Regions from separate parts of the Streptomyces sp. NBC_00285 genome, predicted to be linked through region 2. Evidence: riboswitches for the same ligand, from Rfam matches in the RefSeq annotation. Region 2 holds a riboswitch; each other region holds the start of a gene.

Region 1 (4,192 bases), 6.1 Mb from region 2:
GGCCAGGCCGCTGTCCTTCTTGGCGGTCGCGGCGATCAGGCCCTGGAGCGTCTCGCCGGCACCGGAGTACTGGCCCGCGATGCGGGTCGCGTTGGGCGTGCTCGCCGTCTGGGTGACGTGGTAGGCGGAGTTGGGGCTGGGGCCCAGGTAGGCGTCGATCTTGCCGCTGCTCAGGGCCAGATAGATGCTGGGGCTGTCCTGGAAGTACTTGATGGTGAGCTTCTTGCCCTCCTTCTTCAGTTTGGCCTGCCACTGCAGCAGGATCCGCTCCTGGTTGGTGCCGGCGCCGACCGAGACGGTCTTGCCCGCGAGCGCCTCGTAGTCGCCGTCGAAGCTCCACTTGGAGGTCTTGAGCGTCTCGAAGGCGAGGTCGTCCTTGCGGTAGGAGGCGAACTCGTACTTCTGCTTGCGCTCCTCGGTGTCGGTGATGTTGGAGAAGCCGACGTTCACCTTGCCGCTGTCGATGCCGACGAACAGGTTCTCCCAGGTGAACTGCTTGGTCTCGGGCTTGAGGCCGAGGACGGCGGCGACCAGGCGAGCCAGGTCGGTCTCGGAGCCGGTGAGGGTCTTCTGGTCGCTGCCGATGAAGCCCAGCGGCGGGGAACCGGAGGGCAGGGTGCCGGAGCCGATGACGAGCTTGCCGCTCTTCTTGACGGCGTCGGGGAGTTCGGCGCTGATGGACTTGACCTCGGCGACCTTGAGGGCGGTCTCCTTGGCGGCGCCGTTGGACAGTCGGCCCACGGTGACCGTGCCGGCGCTGTCGGTCGTCCGGGTGGCGGCGTCGCTGTCACCACCGCAGGCGGCGAGCCCGGTGGCGAGGGTGGCGACGGCGGTCGCCGCGGTGATGCCGCGTATCAGGCTGCGCCGGGAGGGGTGGATGGGCATGGCTGTCCTTAGGAGTTGAGATAAAAGGGGCAATGGGGACGAACAGGGTTCAGAGAACCTTGCTCAGGAAGTCCCGGGTCCGCTCGTGCTGCGGCTTGTCGAGGACCTCGGAGGGCGGGCCCTGCTCGACGATGCGGCCGCCGTCGATGAAGACGACCCGGTCGGCGATCTCGCGGGCGAAGCCGATCTCGTGGGTGACGATGACGAGAGTGGTGCCGCTGGTCGCCAGGTCCTTGATGACCGCGAGGACTTCACCGACGAGTTCGGGATCGAGGGCGGAGGTCGGCTCGTCGAAGAGGATCACACCGGGGCGCAGGGCGAGGGCCCGGGCGATGGCCACGCGCTGCTGCTGGCCACCCGACAACTGGCGTGGGTAGGCAGTGGCCTTGTCGGCGAGGCCGACCCTGTCGAGGAGTTCACGGGCCAGCTCCTGGGCCGCCGCCCTGGCGAGCTTCCCCGTCGCGACCGGGGCGGCTGCCACGTTGTCGAGCACGGTCAGGTGCGGAAAGAGGTTGAAGTTCTGGAAGACGAACCCGATGCGGCTGCGCTGGGCCAGGATCGCCCGCTCGCTGAGCTCCTTCAGACGGTCGCCCTGCCGACGGACGCCGATCAGCTCGTCGTTGACGCTGACATGGCCGATCTCCGGCTTCTCCAGGTGGTTGATGACCCGCAGCAGGGTGGACTTCCCGGAGCCGGACGGGCCCAGGATCACGGTGACCTCGCCGGGGCGCACGGTGAGGTCGACGCCGTCCAGGACGCGGTGGGTGCCGTACCACTTGTGCACGCCGTGCACTTCGAGCGCGACGGGCGTGATGTCGGTGACGGTCATACGGCGGTCTCCCTGCGGATGCGGGCTCCGAGACCGGTGAGGCCGGCCCGCAGTTTCTGGAGCGGGGTCGGCGGCAGGGAGCGTGTGGCGCCCCGGGCGTAGTACCGCTCGACGTAGAACTGGACGACGGAGACGGCACTGGTCAGGATCAGGTACCAGACCGTGGCGACCAGCAGCAGCGGCACGATGTCGCCGGGGTAGGTGGAGCCCATGGACTGCACGGTGCCGAACAGGTCGAGCAGGGAGACGTAGAAGACCAGTGAGGTGCTCTTGATGAGGCCGATGAGCTGGTTGACGTAGTTCGGGGTGATGGAGCGCAGCGCCTGCGGGAAAGCGATCCTGCGGAACTGGTAGCCCCTGGGCAGGCCGAGCGCGGAGGCCGCCTCGTGCTGGCCCTGGTCGACGGAGAGGATGCCGCCGCGGACGACTTCCGCCGCGTAGGCCGCCTCGTTGAGGCTGAGGCCGATGACGGCGATGACCATGTCGGTGGCCAGCCGGGACTCGTCGAAGGAGAAGAAGGCCGGCCCGAAGGGGACGCCGACGCTCAACGTCCTGTACAGGGCCGAGAAGTTGTACAGGAACAGCAGGAGCACGATCAGGGGGATCGAGCGCAGCGCCCAGATGTAGGTCCAGCTCACCGCGCGCAGCACCGGGCTCTTCGAGAGCCTGGCCAGAGCGAGCAGGATTCCGCCCAGGAGTCCCAACACCGCGCTGTAGGCGGTGACTTCGAGGGTGATGAGGAGCCCGTCGAGGACGGCCGGCCGCAGGAACCAGTAGCCGAACCGGTCCCACTGGTAGAAGGGGTTGGTCGCCAGGCCGTGGACGAACTGGGCCGCCAGGACCAGGACGACGGCGGTGGCGATCCAGCGTCCCGGCCGCCGGAGCGGCAGAACCCGCTGTGCGGCGAGGGGTCTTGACGGGGTGTCGGTCTGCGGCGGCGCCTCGGTGACGGAGACGGCGGCGCCCGGGGGTTCACTCATGCGGGGGCTCCGGCGGAGTCGGTGTTCCCCGGGGACACGGCGGGCTCGGCGTACTACGGCGGTAGGACGCGAACGCACGGGCACCGGGGCTGGGCGGGTGACGGCACACCGCGAGCGCGGTGTTCGTCAGGAACGCGGGGGCTGGAGAGGAGAAACGTCAGCCCTGACAGCGGGCACGGCCCGGTGCGGTACACAGTGCGCTGCTGACTCGGAGGAGATCGACGCTCCGGTCGGCCACGAGCACATCGCTGTACGGCTGTACGCAGCTCTGGGCGCGGCGCATGGCCGTCCTGGAGGCTGCGTACATGTCCGTCACCGTGCTCTTCCGGCCCCGTGGGCCCTCGCGCTTACCGAAACGTGATCCGGTCCGGTCGTCACCTGGGGCACCCCACCGCGGAGCGAGGGTTGCCGGTCAGCAAGCCAGGGCTTGTCGCTGACACTCATGACCGTTCTGAGCCGTAGTTAAGACAAATGCCCGAACGAATGTCAATCACGGTCCGACAGTTGAAACGGGTCCAGCGGTCGAAACGGTCAGGACGAGCGGCCGGTGTGCGACGCCCAGTCCAGGATCTGCACGGCGGCTCCGGCGGCCTCCAGGCCCCGGCAGTGGGCGTGGTGCCGGCGGGCGATGCCGTCGAGGTCGAGGTGGGTGCCGAAGGCCGGGTGCGCGGCCAGGCGGCGGGCGTAGGCCCACAGGGTGGGGTGGTCGGCGATGCGCTGCACCGCGGCGGCGTCCAGGTGGTCGCGGTGCACTGTGTCGAGTTGGACCAGCGCGACCCACAACTCCACGTCGGAAGCGGTGAGGTGATCCCGGATCAGGTACTCGCGTCCGTCGAGCCATCGCTCCAACGAGCCCAGCGCATCGAGCAGTTGCTCCAGCGCCGCGGCACGCTCGTCCTCGTCGCCGCCCGCCGACCCGGCATGCTGGGCGGACCGCTCGATGCCCGCGCACATCCGCTCGACAGCCTCGGTCTCCGACTCCGCCCCGCACGGGTACAGCGCCGGGCGCCCGCCGCCGAAGTGCCGGGCCAGGTCACGGGTGATGTCGGGGGCGTGGGTGCTGACGATCCGCCCCGACCAGTCGTCGCTGAGCACCGGCGCGAGGGCCGCGCCGGTGTACCGGTGCGCGCTGGCCTCGTAGAGCGGGCGCAGTGTGGAGTGTCCCCCGTCGGGACAGTCGGGGACCGGGTCGAGGAAGGTCACCGGACAGACGTCGTCGAGACCGAGCAGGCTGTGCACGACGGCGATGCGCAGACCGTCGGCACAGGCGGCGGCCAGATGAAGCCGGTAGCGGAGCGGCACGGCGTAGTGCCCACTGCGCGCGTCCTGGCCGATCCGGCCGCGGAACGCGGGGGCCGGGTGGGTGGTGGGGACGTGGGCGAGCGGTGTGACGGTCATGGGTCTCCCCGGAGTGTCGGTGCGCAGACGTACGCGCGGCGGAAGCGTCGTCGGGCGGGAACAGACGGCCGTCCCCGTGCGTGACGGCGAGGGCGTGCCG
Region 2 (4,192 bases):
CTGTTCCTCCGGTACGGCGGACAGATCGACGTCCCCGGTCAGGATCCGCAGCAGAACGACCGAATCCTGCCCCTCGCCGAACGGTTCCTTCCCGCCGGACGCGTACGCGAGGACCGCGCCCAGGGAGAAGACGTCACTGGCCGGCACCACCTGGGCGCCGTTGCGGATCTGCTCGGGCGAGAGATAGCCGACCGACCCGACGACCACGCCGGTCCGGGTGAGCGCGGTCCCTTCCAGCGCCCGCACGATCCCGAAGTCGATGACCCGGGGCCCGTCCGGCGAGAGCAGGATGTTGGAGGGTTTGAGGTCCCGGTGCACCAGTCCCTTGCCGTGGATCGCGGCGAGGGCCTCGGCGAGCGCGGCGGCCAGCAGCCGTACCGCGTCCGCGGGCAGCGGCCCCCGGTCGAGCACCGCGTCGCGCAGGTTGGGCCCGGCCACGAACTCGGTCGCCATCCACGGTCGCGCGGCCTCGGTGTCCGCGTCCACGACCCGCGCGGTGTACGTGCCCGCCCCGCCGACGGTCTGCGCGGCCCGCACCTCGTGCCGGAACCGGGCGCGGAAGGTGCGGTCCTCGGCGTGCTCGGCCCGTACGACCTTCACGGCCAGCCGCAGCCCGCCCCGCGCCTCGGCGAGATACACCTCGCCCATGCCGCCGGACCCGAGTCTGCCCAGGACCCCGTAGGGCCCGATGGTCCGCGGGTCCGTCTCGCGCAGCTCCTGCACCCCGTGCTCCCCCTGCATTTCGTACGGCTGCCGAGGGGGAGCGTATACGCGCGCCCGCCGTCCGTACGTCAGACGGCGGGGACGCAGCGGCCGTCCTCGGTGCGGTACGTCCACTTCGCACCGTCCGCGACCAGTTCCTTCACAGCCTGCACGAACCGCTCGACGTGCTCGTCCGGCGTGCCCGCGCCGAAGCTCACCCGGATCGCGTTGAGGGACTTCTCGCCGGGCGCGGCCTCGGGGGCCCCGCACTCGCCCTGGGCCTGCGGGTCGCTGCCCAGGAGGGTGCGCAGGAGGGGGTGGGCGCAGAAGAGGCCGTCGCGGACGCCGATGCCGTACTCGGCGGACAGGGCGGCGGCGAAGTGGGAGCTGTTCCAGCCCTCGACGACGAAGGAGATCACGCCGACGCGGGGGGCGTCGTCGCCGAAGAGGGACAGGACACGGACCTCGGGGACCTCTGCCAGTCCTTCACGAACCCTGGAGATCAGGTACTGCTCGCGGGCCACCAGGCTGTCGAAGCCGGCTTCCGTGAGCGCCTTGCAGGCCGACGCGATGGAGTAGGCGCCGATGACGTTGGGGGAACCGGCCTCGTGGCGGGCGGCCGTGTCGTGCCACTCGACGTCCACTCCCCCGTCCTCGCGCCGGGTGACCTTGCGGCTGGCGCCGCCGCCGGCGAGGTAGGGATCGGCGGCCCGCAGCCAGTCGGCCCGGCCCGCGAGGACGCCGGAGCCGAAGGGGGCGTACAGCTTGTGGCCGGAGAACGCGATCCAGTCGACGTCGAGGTCCTGCACGGAGACCGGGTGGTGCGGGGCCAGCTGGGCGGCGTCGAGGACGATCCGGGCGCCGTGCGCGTGGGCGGCGGCGGCCAGCTCGCGGACCGGCCACAGCTCGCCGGTGACGTTGGAGGCGCCGGTGACGCAGACCAGGGCCGGGCCCTGGGGGTCACGGACGGCGAGGGCCCTCTCCAGGGTCTCGACGGCCTGTCGCGGGGTGCGCGGGGCGTCGAGGTAGCTGACCCGGGCGTCCTGCCAGGGCAGCAGGCTCGCGTGGTGCTCGGTCTCGAAGACGAAGACCTGGCAGTCGGCGGGGAGAGCGGCGGCGAGGAGGTTGAGCGAGTCGGTGGTGGACCGGGTGAAGACCAGCTGGTCGTCGTCACGGCAGTCGAGGAACTCGGCGACGGTCCTGCGGGCGTTCTCGAAGAGGTCGGTCGACAGCTGGGAGAGGTAGCCGGCACCGCGGTGCACGCTGCCGTAGTAGGGCGCGTACGCCGCCACGTCGTCCCAGACCCGCTGGAGGGCCGGTGCGCTGGCCGCGTAGTCCAGCGCCGCGTAGGTGACCTCGCCGCCGGTGACGAGCGGCACGGTGACATCCCTGCCCAGAACGGGCAACTGGGCACAAATGGTCTGGACGGGGGCAGCGGTGGAGACAGACATGGGGAACTCCCGTGAAAGAGAAAGGTGAGATGGGTGCGCGGAGGCGGGGCTCGGCGGCCCTATCGCATTCGATTGCTCACGGAAGACTCCCTCGAACGACCAGGACCCCTGGTGTCGAGAGGGGCCCGCGCTTGCCGTAGACCTCACTGCCTACGGCCTGGTCTTCACCCGGGGCACCCCGCCACGGACGGAGGGTTGCCGGACAGTCGGCCGGGGCCTCATGACTGTCACTCATGACCTGGTACAGAAACGTACGGGAAGTGATCGCGGTCCCGCAACCGGTGTCCGAACTACGGGACCGCGATGCCCTGCTATGCGTTGCTCGCGGCCACCCAGCGCTCCAGCGTCCGCTTCGCCGCGCCCGAGTCGATCGACTCCGCGGCCCTGTCCATCCCGGCCCGCAACTGCTCGGCGAGCGTCCCGGGGCCGGGGTCCAGGGCCACCAGCCCGGCCGCCGCGTTCAGCAGTACGGCGTCCCGTACGGGCCCCGTCTCGCCGTCCAGCAGGCGCAGCGCCACGTCGGCGTTGTAGGAGGGGTCCGCACCCCGCAGCGCCTCCACCGGGACCAGCTCGATGCCGACGTCCCTGGGGTCGAAGCTCTCCTCGGTGACCTTGCCGTCGCGGACGATCCACACCCGGGACGTGGACGTCGTGGTCAGCTCGTCGAACCCGTCGTCGCCGCGGAAGACGAGGGAGGAGTTGCCCCGCTCGGCCAGGACCCCGGCGATGAGCGGCGCCAGACGGGGGTCGGCGACTCCCACGGCCTGAGCCTTCACCCTCGCCGGGTTGGTCAGCGGGCCGAGTGCGTTGAAGGTGGTCCGGATCCCCAACTGCCCTCGCGCGGCGGCCACATGACGCAGTGCCGGATGGAACTTGACCGCGAAGCAGAAGGTGATCCCGGCCTCCTCGGCCACCTCGGCCACCCGCTTCGGCGTCAGCTCCAGATTGACGCCGAGCTTCTCCAGGACGTCCGAGGCGCCGGACGCGGAGGATGCGGCCCGGTTGCCGTGCTTGACGACCTTCGCGCCCGTGCCGGCGATGACGATCGACGACATCGTGGAGATGTTCACCGTCTTCGCGCCGTCGCCGCCCGTGCCGACGATGTCGACGGTCCGTCCCGGCACCTCGATCACGTTCGCGTGCTCGTACATCGTGCGGACGAGCCCGGTGATCTCCTCGACGGTCTCGCCCTTGGCCCGCAGCGCCACCGCGAAACCGGCGATCTGCGCGTCCGTCGCCTCACCGCGCATGATCAGGTCCATCGCCCAGGCGGTGTCGTCGGCGGACAGGTCACGGCCGTCCAGCAGGCCGTTGAGCAGGGCGGGCCAGGAACGGCCCGCCGCGGTGTCGCCTCCAGCGGGGGTCACAGCGCTCATGGGGCCGCTCCAGATGTCGTAGAGAAGTCTGCCCCCACCCTATCCAGCCCGGTGCACGGCGAAGGGCCCCGTCCGGTGTTCGGACGGGGCCCTTCTACCGCGCGTGGCGAGCGCAGCGATCAGTGGTGGCCGTGGCCGCTCGTGATCTCCTTGTACTCCTCGACGGTGGGCTTGGGGATCTGGGACTCCTCGCCGTAGTACGACTCGCTGAGCTTGGCGCGCAGCTTCTCGGAGCCCTTGACCTTGCGCTCGACACCGTTCTCGTCGGTCGTCGGGCCGATCTCGGCCGGGCGGTACTGCTCGTGCGCCGTGAGCGTGTGCAGCTGCTCCTGGCTGAGCGGCTCGTGGACCTCGACGAACTCACCGTGCGGCAGGCGCTTGATGATGCCGGACTCGCGGCCGTGCAGCACCTTGTCCTTGTCGCGGCGCTGGAGGCCGAGACAGATCCGCTTGGTGGCGATGAACGCGAGGACCGGGGCGACGAAGAACGCGACCCGGACGAACCAGGTGATGGCGTTGATCGACAGGTGGAAGTGGGTGGCCCAGAGGTCGTTTCCACCACCGATCAGCAGCACCAGGTACCAGGTGATCCACGCGACACCGAACGCCGTACGGGTCGGGGCGTTGCGCGGGCGGTCCAGGATGTGGTGCTCGCTCTTGTCG
Region 3 (4,192 bases), 1.3 Mb from region 2:
GCTGCGTCGAGAAGGAGCTGCGCAGGATGTCCGGGTCGGAGCGCGTCACGTTGCTCCACACCAGGTCGAAGTCGCCCCCTTGGAGGGTGGTGGCGAACTGGGAGACCTGGCCCTGCTTGAGCACCACGTCGATCCCGACGGCCTTCAGTTGCTGCTGGACCAGCTCCAGTGCGGGCTGGTTGGTGGCCGCGTTGGGGAACCAGCTGATGGTCAGGCTCAGCTTCTTGCCGCCCTTGGTGCGGACGCCGTCACTGCTCGCCTTCCAACCGGCCGCGTCCAGCAGGGACTTCGCCTTCGCAGCGTTGAAGGCGAGGTCCGAGGAGAGGTCGGTGTAGTCGGGCGTGGTGTGCGCCAGGACGCTGGTCGCGGGCCGCGTGCCGGTCGGGAACACGGTGTCCGCGATCTGCTTGCGGTCGACGGCGGCCAGGATCGCCCGGCGCACCTTGACGTCCTTCAGCAGGGGCCGCGAGTTGTTCACCCCCAGGCCGAACACCACCCCGGGGTTGGCCCGCCGCAGAAGGGTGACCTGGCCGCCCTGCAGCGCCGCCTCGTTGGCCCTGCCGACGCTGCTGATCGCGTCCACCTGCCCGGATTGGAGGCTGCCGGCCCGCACCCCCGCCTCGGGCACGACCTTGAACACCAGCTTGTCCAGGTAGGCCTCGCCCTTCTTCGACCACCGCGAGGAGCCCCAGTCGTAGCCGGTTCGCCTGGCCAGGGTGATCGACTGGTTCTGCACGTACTGCTTCAGGACGAACGGCCCGGAACCGACCACTCCGTCACTGCACTTCTGCTGCGGGGACCTCTGCACGCTCGCCGCCGACTCGATACCCAGCGAGTGGGTCGAAGTCGCCTGGAGGAACTGCGCGTTGGGTTGCTTGAAAGTCACCTTGACGGTGAGCGGATCCACCACGGTGGTGCTCTCGACGCCGCTCAGGTACCCCTGGGCGAGGGTCCCGAGGGCCCCGAGCCTCGGCACCGCGTCGAAGTTGTCCTTGACCACCTGCGCGGTCAGCTCGGAGCCGTCGCTGAAGGTGACACCCGACCGCAGATGGAACGTGAACGTCGTCGCCCTGGAGTCGATGTCCCAGCTCTTGGCCAGCCACGGCACGATCTTGCCGGTCCCGGGATCCTGGTCCGTCAGGGAATCCACGATCTGGCGTACCGAGTAGATGCTTTCGTTGCTGCCGACCTGCTGCGGATCCACGCAGCCGGCGTCGGATCCCACCGCGAACGTCAGGGTGCCGCCGGACTTCGCGGGGCCGCTTGTGCCACCGGAGTCCTCGCCGCCCGACCCGCAGGCGGTCAGGAGAACACTGGTGGTCAGCAGGGCGGCCAGGGGGGCCCATCGGGAGAGTCTGGAATCCGGGAGTGCTGTCACGGAGGGGTTTCTCCTACTCGTGTCACCCCGCACGGAGTGGTCGTGTGAGACACGGTCGTGCAGGGGCGTGCGGCCCCGGCCGGTTCGACGCCGGCAGCGGGGGAGCGCTGTGCAGACAAGGGGGGTCAGGGAGACGACACCGGGAGCGGTGGCAGAGAAGGGGGCGCGAAGGACCGTGGCCGGTGACGGACGTCAGCCGGCGAGATCCGAGCTCGTCAGGCCTGACAGAGGCAGCTGGTCGAGCGCTTCAGATCGATGTGGCGTCGGCGCGAGAGCCGGGAGAACGCCATGGCGTCAGCGAGGGAGAAGGACGGGACATCACACTGCCTCATGCCGGTCCTCCCCGTCTCCGGCCCCGGTCAAGGGGCCACGCGCTTGCGGGAATCGTCGGTGATCCCGCCGGGCTTTCACCTGGAGCACCCCACCGCGCGGGAGGGTTGCCGGTCAGCGAGCCAGGGCTTGACGCTGACACTCAATGCCGGTCGTGATGCTACGGAGCGGTCTTGTCGTACGTCAATGCCGGATTCGCAGGCCCTGTCGGAAACAGACCCATGGCCGTCGACAGCAGCGCCCCCGGCAGCGTTGTTCGCCGCGCTGAGCGTCTGTGACCACCGGACCCCATGGCTGACGGCCACACCGGGCAGCCCGGTCCACGCCTCGCCCTCGATGCCGACGGGTTCGATCCGGCGGCACGATTCGGTGTCCCGACTTAATTCAGAAAGTTGCTTTGTTGACCAGCTCCCGACCGGCACTGATGATGGATTCATGACCGGTCGACAGCGGATTCCCCAGCGCCTGCCCTCAGCGGCATGCCGTTGCCGGGCGACTGCGCCGGTCCGCGTCCTTGCCCGGCGCTTGTGTTGTTGCCCCTGTCCGGGTCCCCGATAAACCAGAGGCTGTTGTACCGGAGCGCGCCCCACCTGGGTGAACACCTCTTTATGCATGCTCGACTTGTCTCTTCGGACCGCCGTTGTGCGTATCTCGTTCGTGTGCCGACTCCACCTCGTGGTGTGCCGATCGCACTCCTTCGCCATTCCATCCGGGAGCGACGTTGACTGTCACCGCGTCTTCGTATTCCGCGGCATCCTCCACCGAGGGCATCGCGCCGCAGCATTTCAAACAGGCGTTTCGCAGGTATCCCGCGGGCGTCGTCGTGGTCACCGCCGACGCCGGCCTGGGGCCGGTGGGATTCACCGCCACCTCGCTCGCCTCCCTGTCACTCGATCCGCCGCTGGTCTCCTTCGCCATCGGGACCACGACCTCCTCCTGGCCCCATGTCGAGCGGGCCGCCACCGCCGTGGTCAACTTCCTCGGTGCCGACCAGCAGGAACTGGCCACGACGTTCGCCACCAGCGGCATCGACCGGTTCGCAGCGCCGACCAGGTGGCGGCGACTCCCGGAGGGCGAGCCGGTCCTGGACGACGTGGCCGGATGGCTGCGCCTGGACATCGAGCAGCTGGTTCCCGCGGGCGATCACAGGATCGTCATCGCCCGCGTGGTGGACTCCTGGCTCGACGAGAGGCGCAGCCCGCTCGTCTTCCTGGACGGCGCCTATCACTCCCTCTGACCGCCGGTCCGGATCGGCGCTCCGAACAGCGTGGCCGAAGTCGACCCGGCGAGCCGCGATTCCCTTTGACTCCGCGGCACCAACCTCTCGGCGCGCGAGGCGGGTTGCACGCCGCCCTCGCTCACCGACCCCACCCTGCACCGACGTCCGTCGAACTGACGGCCAAGGCCACCATGCTTCTGGGTCGTCCGCTCCACCGAGGCGAAGAACTCCGGCGGTCCGTTCATCCGCCAAACTCCTGCGCCGGCGGCCCCCGGCCCCGCAGTGTCGCGACCGACCGTGCCGGATCCTGCGCCGGGCGCTCCGGGCGAGAGCGTCAGGTTCTCGGGTCGCCTTGTGCGAGGGCGGAGCCGTGGTGGACGCGGATGACCGCGATCACCGTGTCGGCGGTGCGGGCCAGGTGGCTGCGGCCGTCGGGCAGTTGAGCCGTGGGACTGATGTAGCTCTGCGGGCCGAAGTGGGTGGCCGGTTCGAGCCGATGCACGGTGATCTTCCCCGCGCGAACGGCCTGGTTCCATTTGCTACCACGCAGGAGCCGCCAGCGCTGCGGGAAGATCCAGGCGCCGATCTGCTCGATCCGGTCGTTCGCGCTGGTGAGTTGATGCAGATGTTCGGCATGGGTGAGGTCATTGGCTCCGTTGTGGAACCCACCGAGTGTGATCAGCAGGAGCGGGCAGCGCAGCTGGGTGTGCAGCTCGTCGACCGCGCCCGTGGCGACCTGGGCGCCGCCGCTGTAACTGAGCAGGACCACCGGCGTACCGCTGTCGGGCAGGTAGCCGGCGAGCCGAAGCTGGGTGGCGATCTGAGAGCCGACGGCCCGGTTGTACAGGGGCCGGTAGCGATGGTCGGCTGCCACAAAGGTCTGCACGACGTTGTGCAGGAACAGCACCACCCCGATGTGGCGGCGCAACCACGCCCACACCGGCCGGTCGGCGAGCGGGTCGGCCAGTGGTGAATAGGGCTGTACCTGTCCCAGTACCCGCAGTTCCGGCGCTCCGGCGATCAGAGCCTCGACCAGCTGGCCGCCGTCCCGGCTGTCACGTACGCGGCGTTTTCCGATGCCGTCGAGGTAGACCAGGAAGGCCCCCGGGGGACTGTCGGCGGACGCACCGCGGGCGTAGGGAACACCTTCAGGGAGCACGGTGGCCGGCACCCGCCAGCCGGCGCCGTACGCCAGAACCTCGTAGCGGGCCAACAGTGCTTCGGCCAGCAGGGCAGGCCCTACCAGGCAGGCCCAGAGCAGGAAC

The links. A riboswitch is a leader RNA that binds a small molecule or an ion and turns the genes downstream of it on or off. The one in region 2 is predicted to bind S-adenosylmethionine.
Region 1: linked by a shared signal. The riboswitch ahead of OHT57_RS41820 (amino acid ABC transporter permease) and the one ahead of OHT57_RS13890 (aminotransferase class V-fold PLP-dependent enzyme) in region 2 are both predicted to bind S-adenosylmethionine.
Region 3: linked by a shared signal. The riboswitch ahead of OHT57_RS07660 (putative leader peptide) and the one ahead of OHT57_RS13890 (aminotransferase class V-fold PLP-dependent enzyme) in region 2 are both predicted to bind S-adenosylmethionine.

What each region holds. Positions count from the first base shown of each region.
Region 1 is NZ_CP108055.1:9,140,773-9,144,964, reverse strand. It holds gene OHT57_RS41830 (transporter substrate-binding domain-containing protein) at 1-885, opposite strand, end outside; gene OHT57_RS41825 (amino acid ABC transporter ATP-binding protein) at 935-1,714, opposite strand; gene OHT57_RS41820 (amino acid ABC transporter permease) at 1,711-2,694, opposite strand; SAM riboswitch class IV at 3,033-3,142, opposite strand; gene OHT57_RS41815 (glutathione S-transferase C-terminal domain-containing protein) at 3,226-4,092, opposite strand.
Region 2 is NZ_CP108055.1:3,009,589-3,013,780, forward strand. It holds gene OHT57_RS13885 (serine/threonine-protein kinase) at 1-723, opposite strand, end outside; gene OHT57_RS13890 (aminotransferase class V-fold PLP-dependent enzyme) at 792-2,153, opposite strand; SAM riboswitch class IV at 2,276-2,392, opposite strand; gene trpD (anthranilate phosphoribosyltransferase) at 2,465-3,529, opposite strand; gene qcrB (cytochrome bc1 complex cytochrome b subunit) at 3,649-4,192, opposite strand, start outside.
Region 3 is NZ_CP108055.1:1,675,285-1,679,476, reverse strand. It holds gene OHT57_RS07665 (ABC transporter substrate-binding protein) at 1-1,378, opposite strand, end outside; gene OHT57_RS07660 (putative leader peptide) at 1,594-1,668, opposite strand; SAM riboswitch class IV at 1,745-1,858, opposite strand; gene OHT57_RS07655 (flavin reductase family protein) at 2,430-2,945, shown strand; gene OHT57_RS07650 (hypothetical protein) at 3,262-4,192, opposite strand, start outside.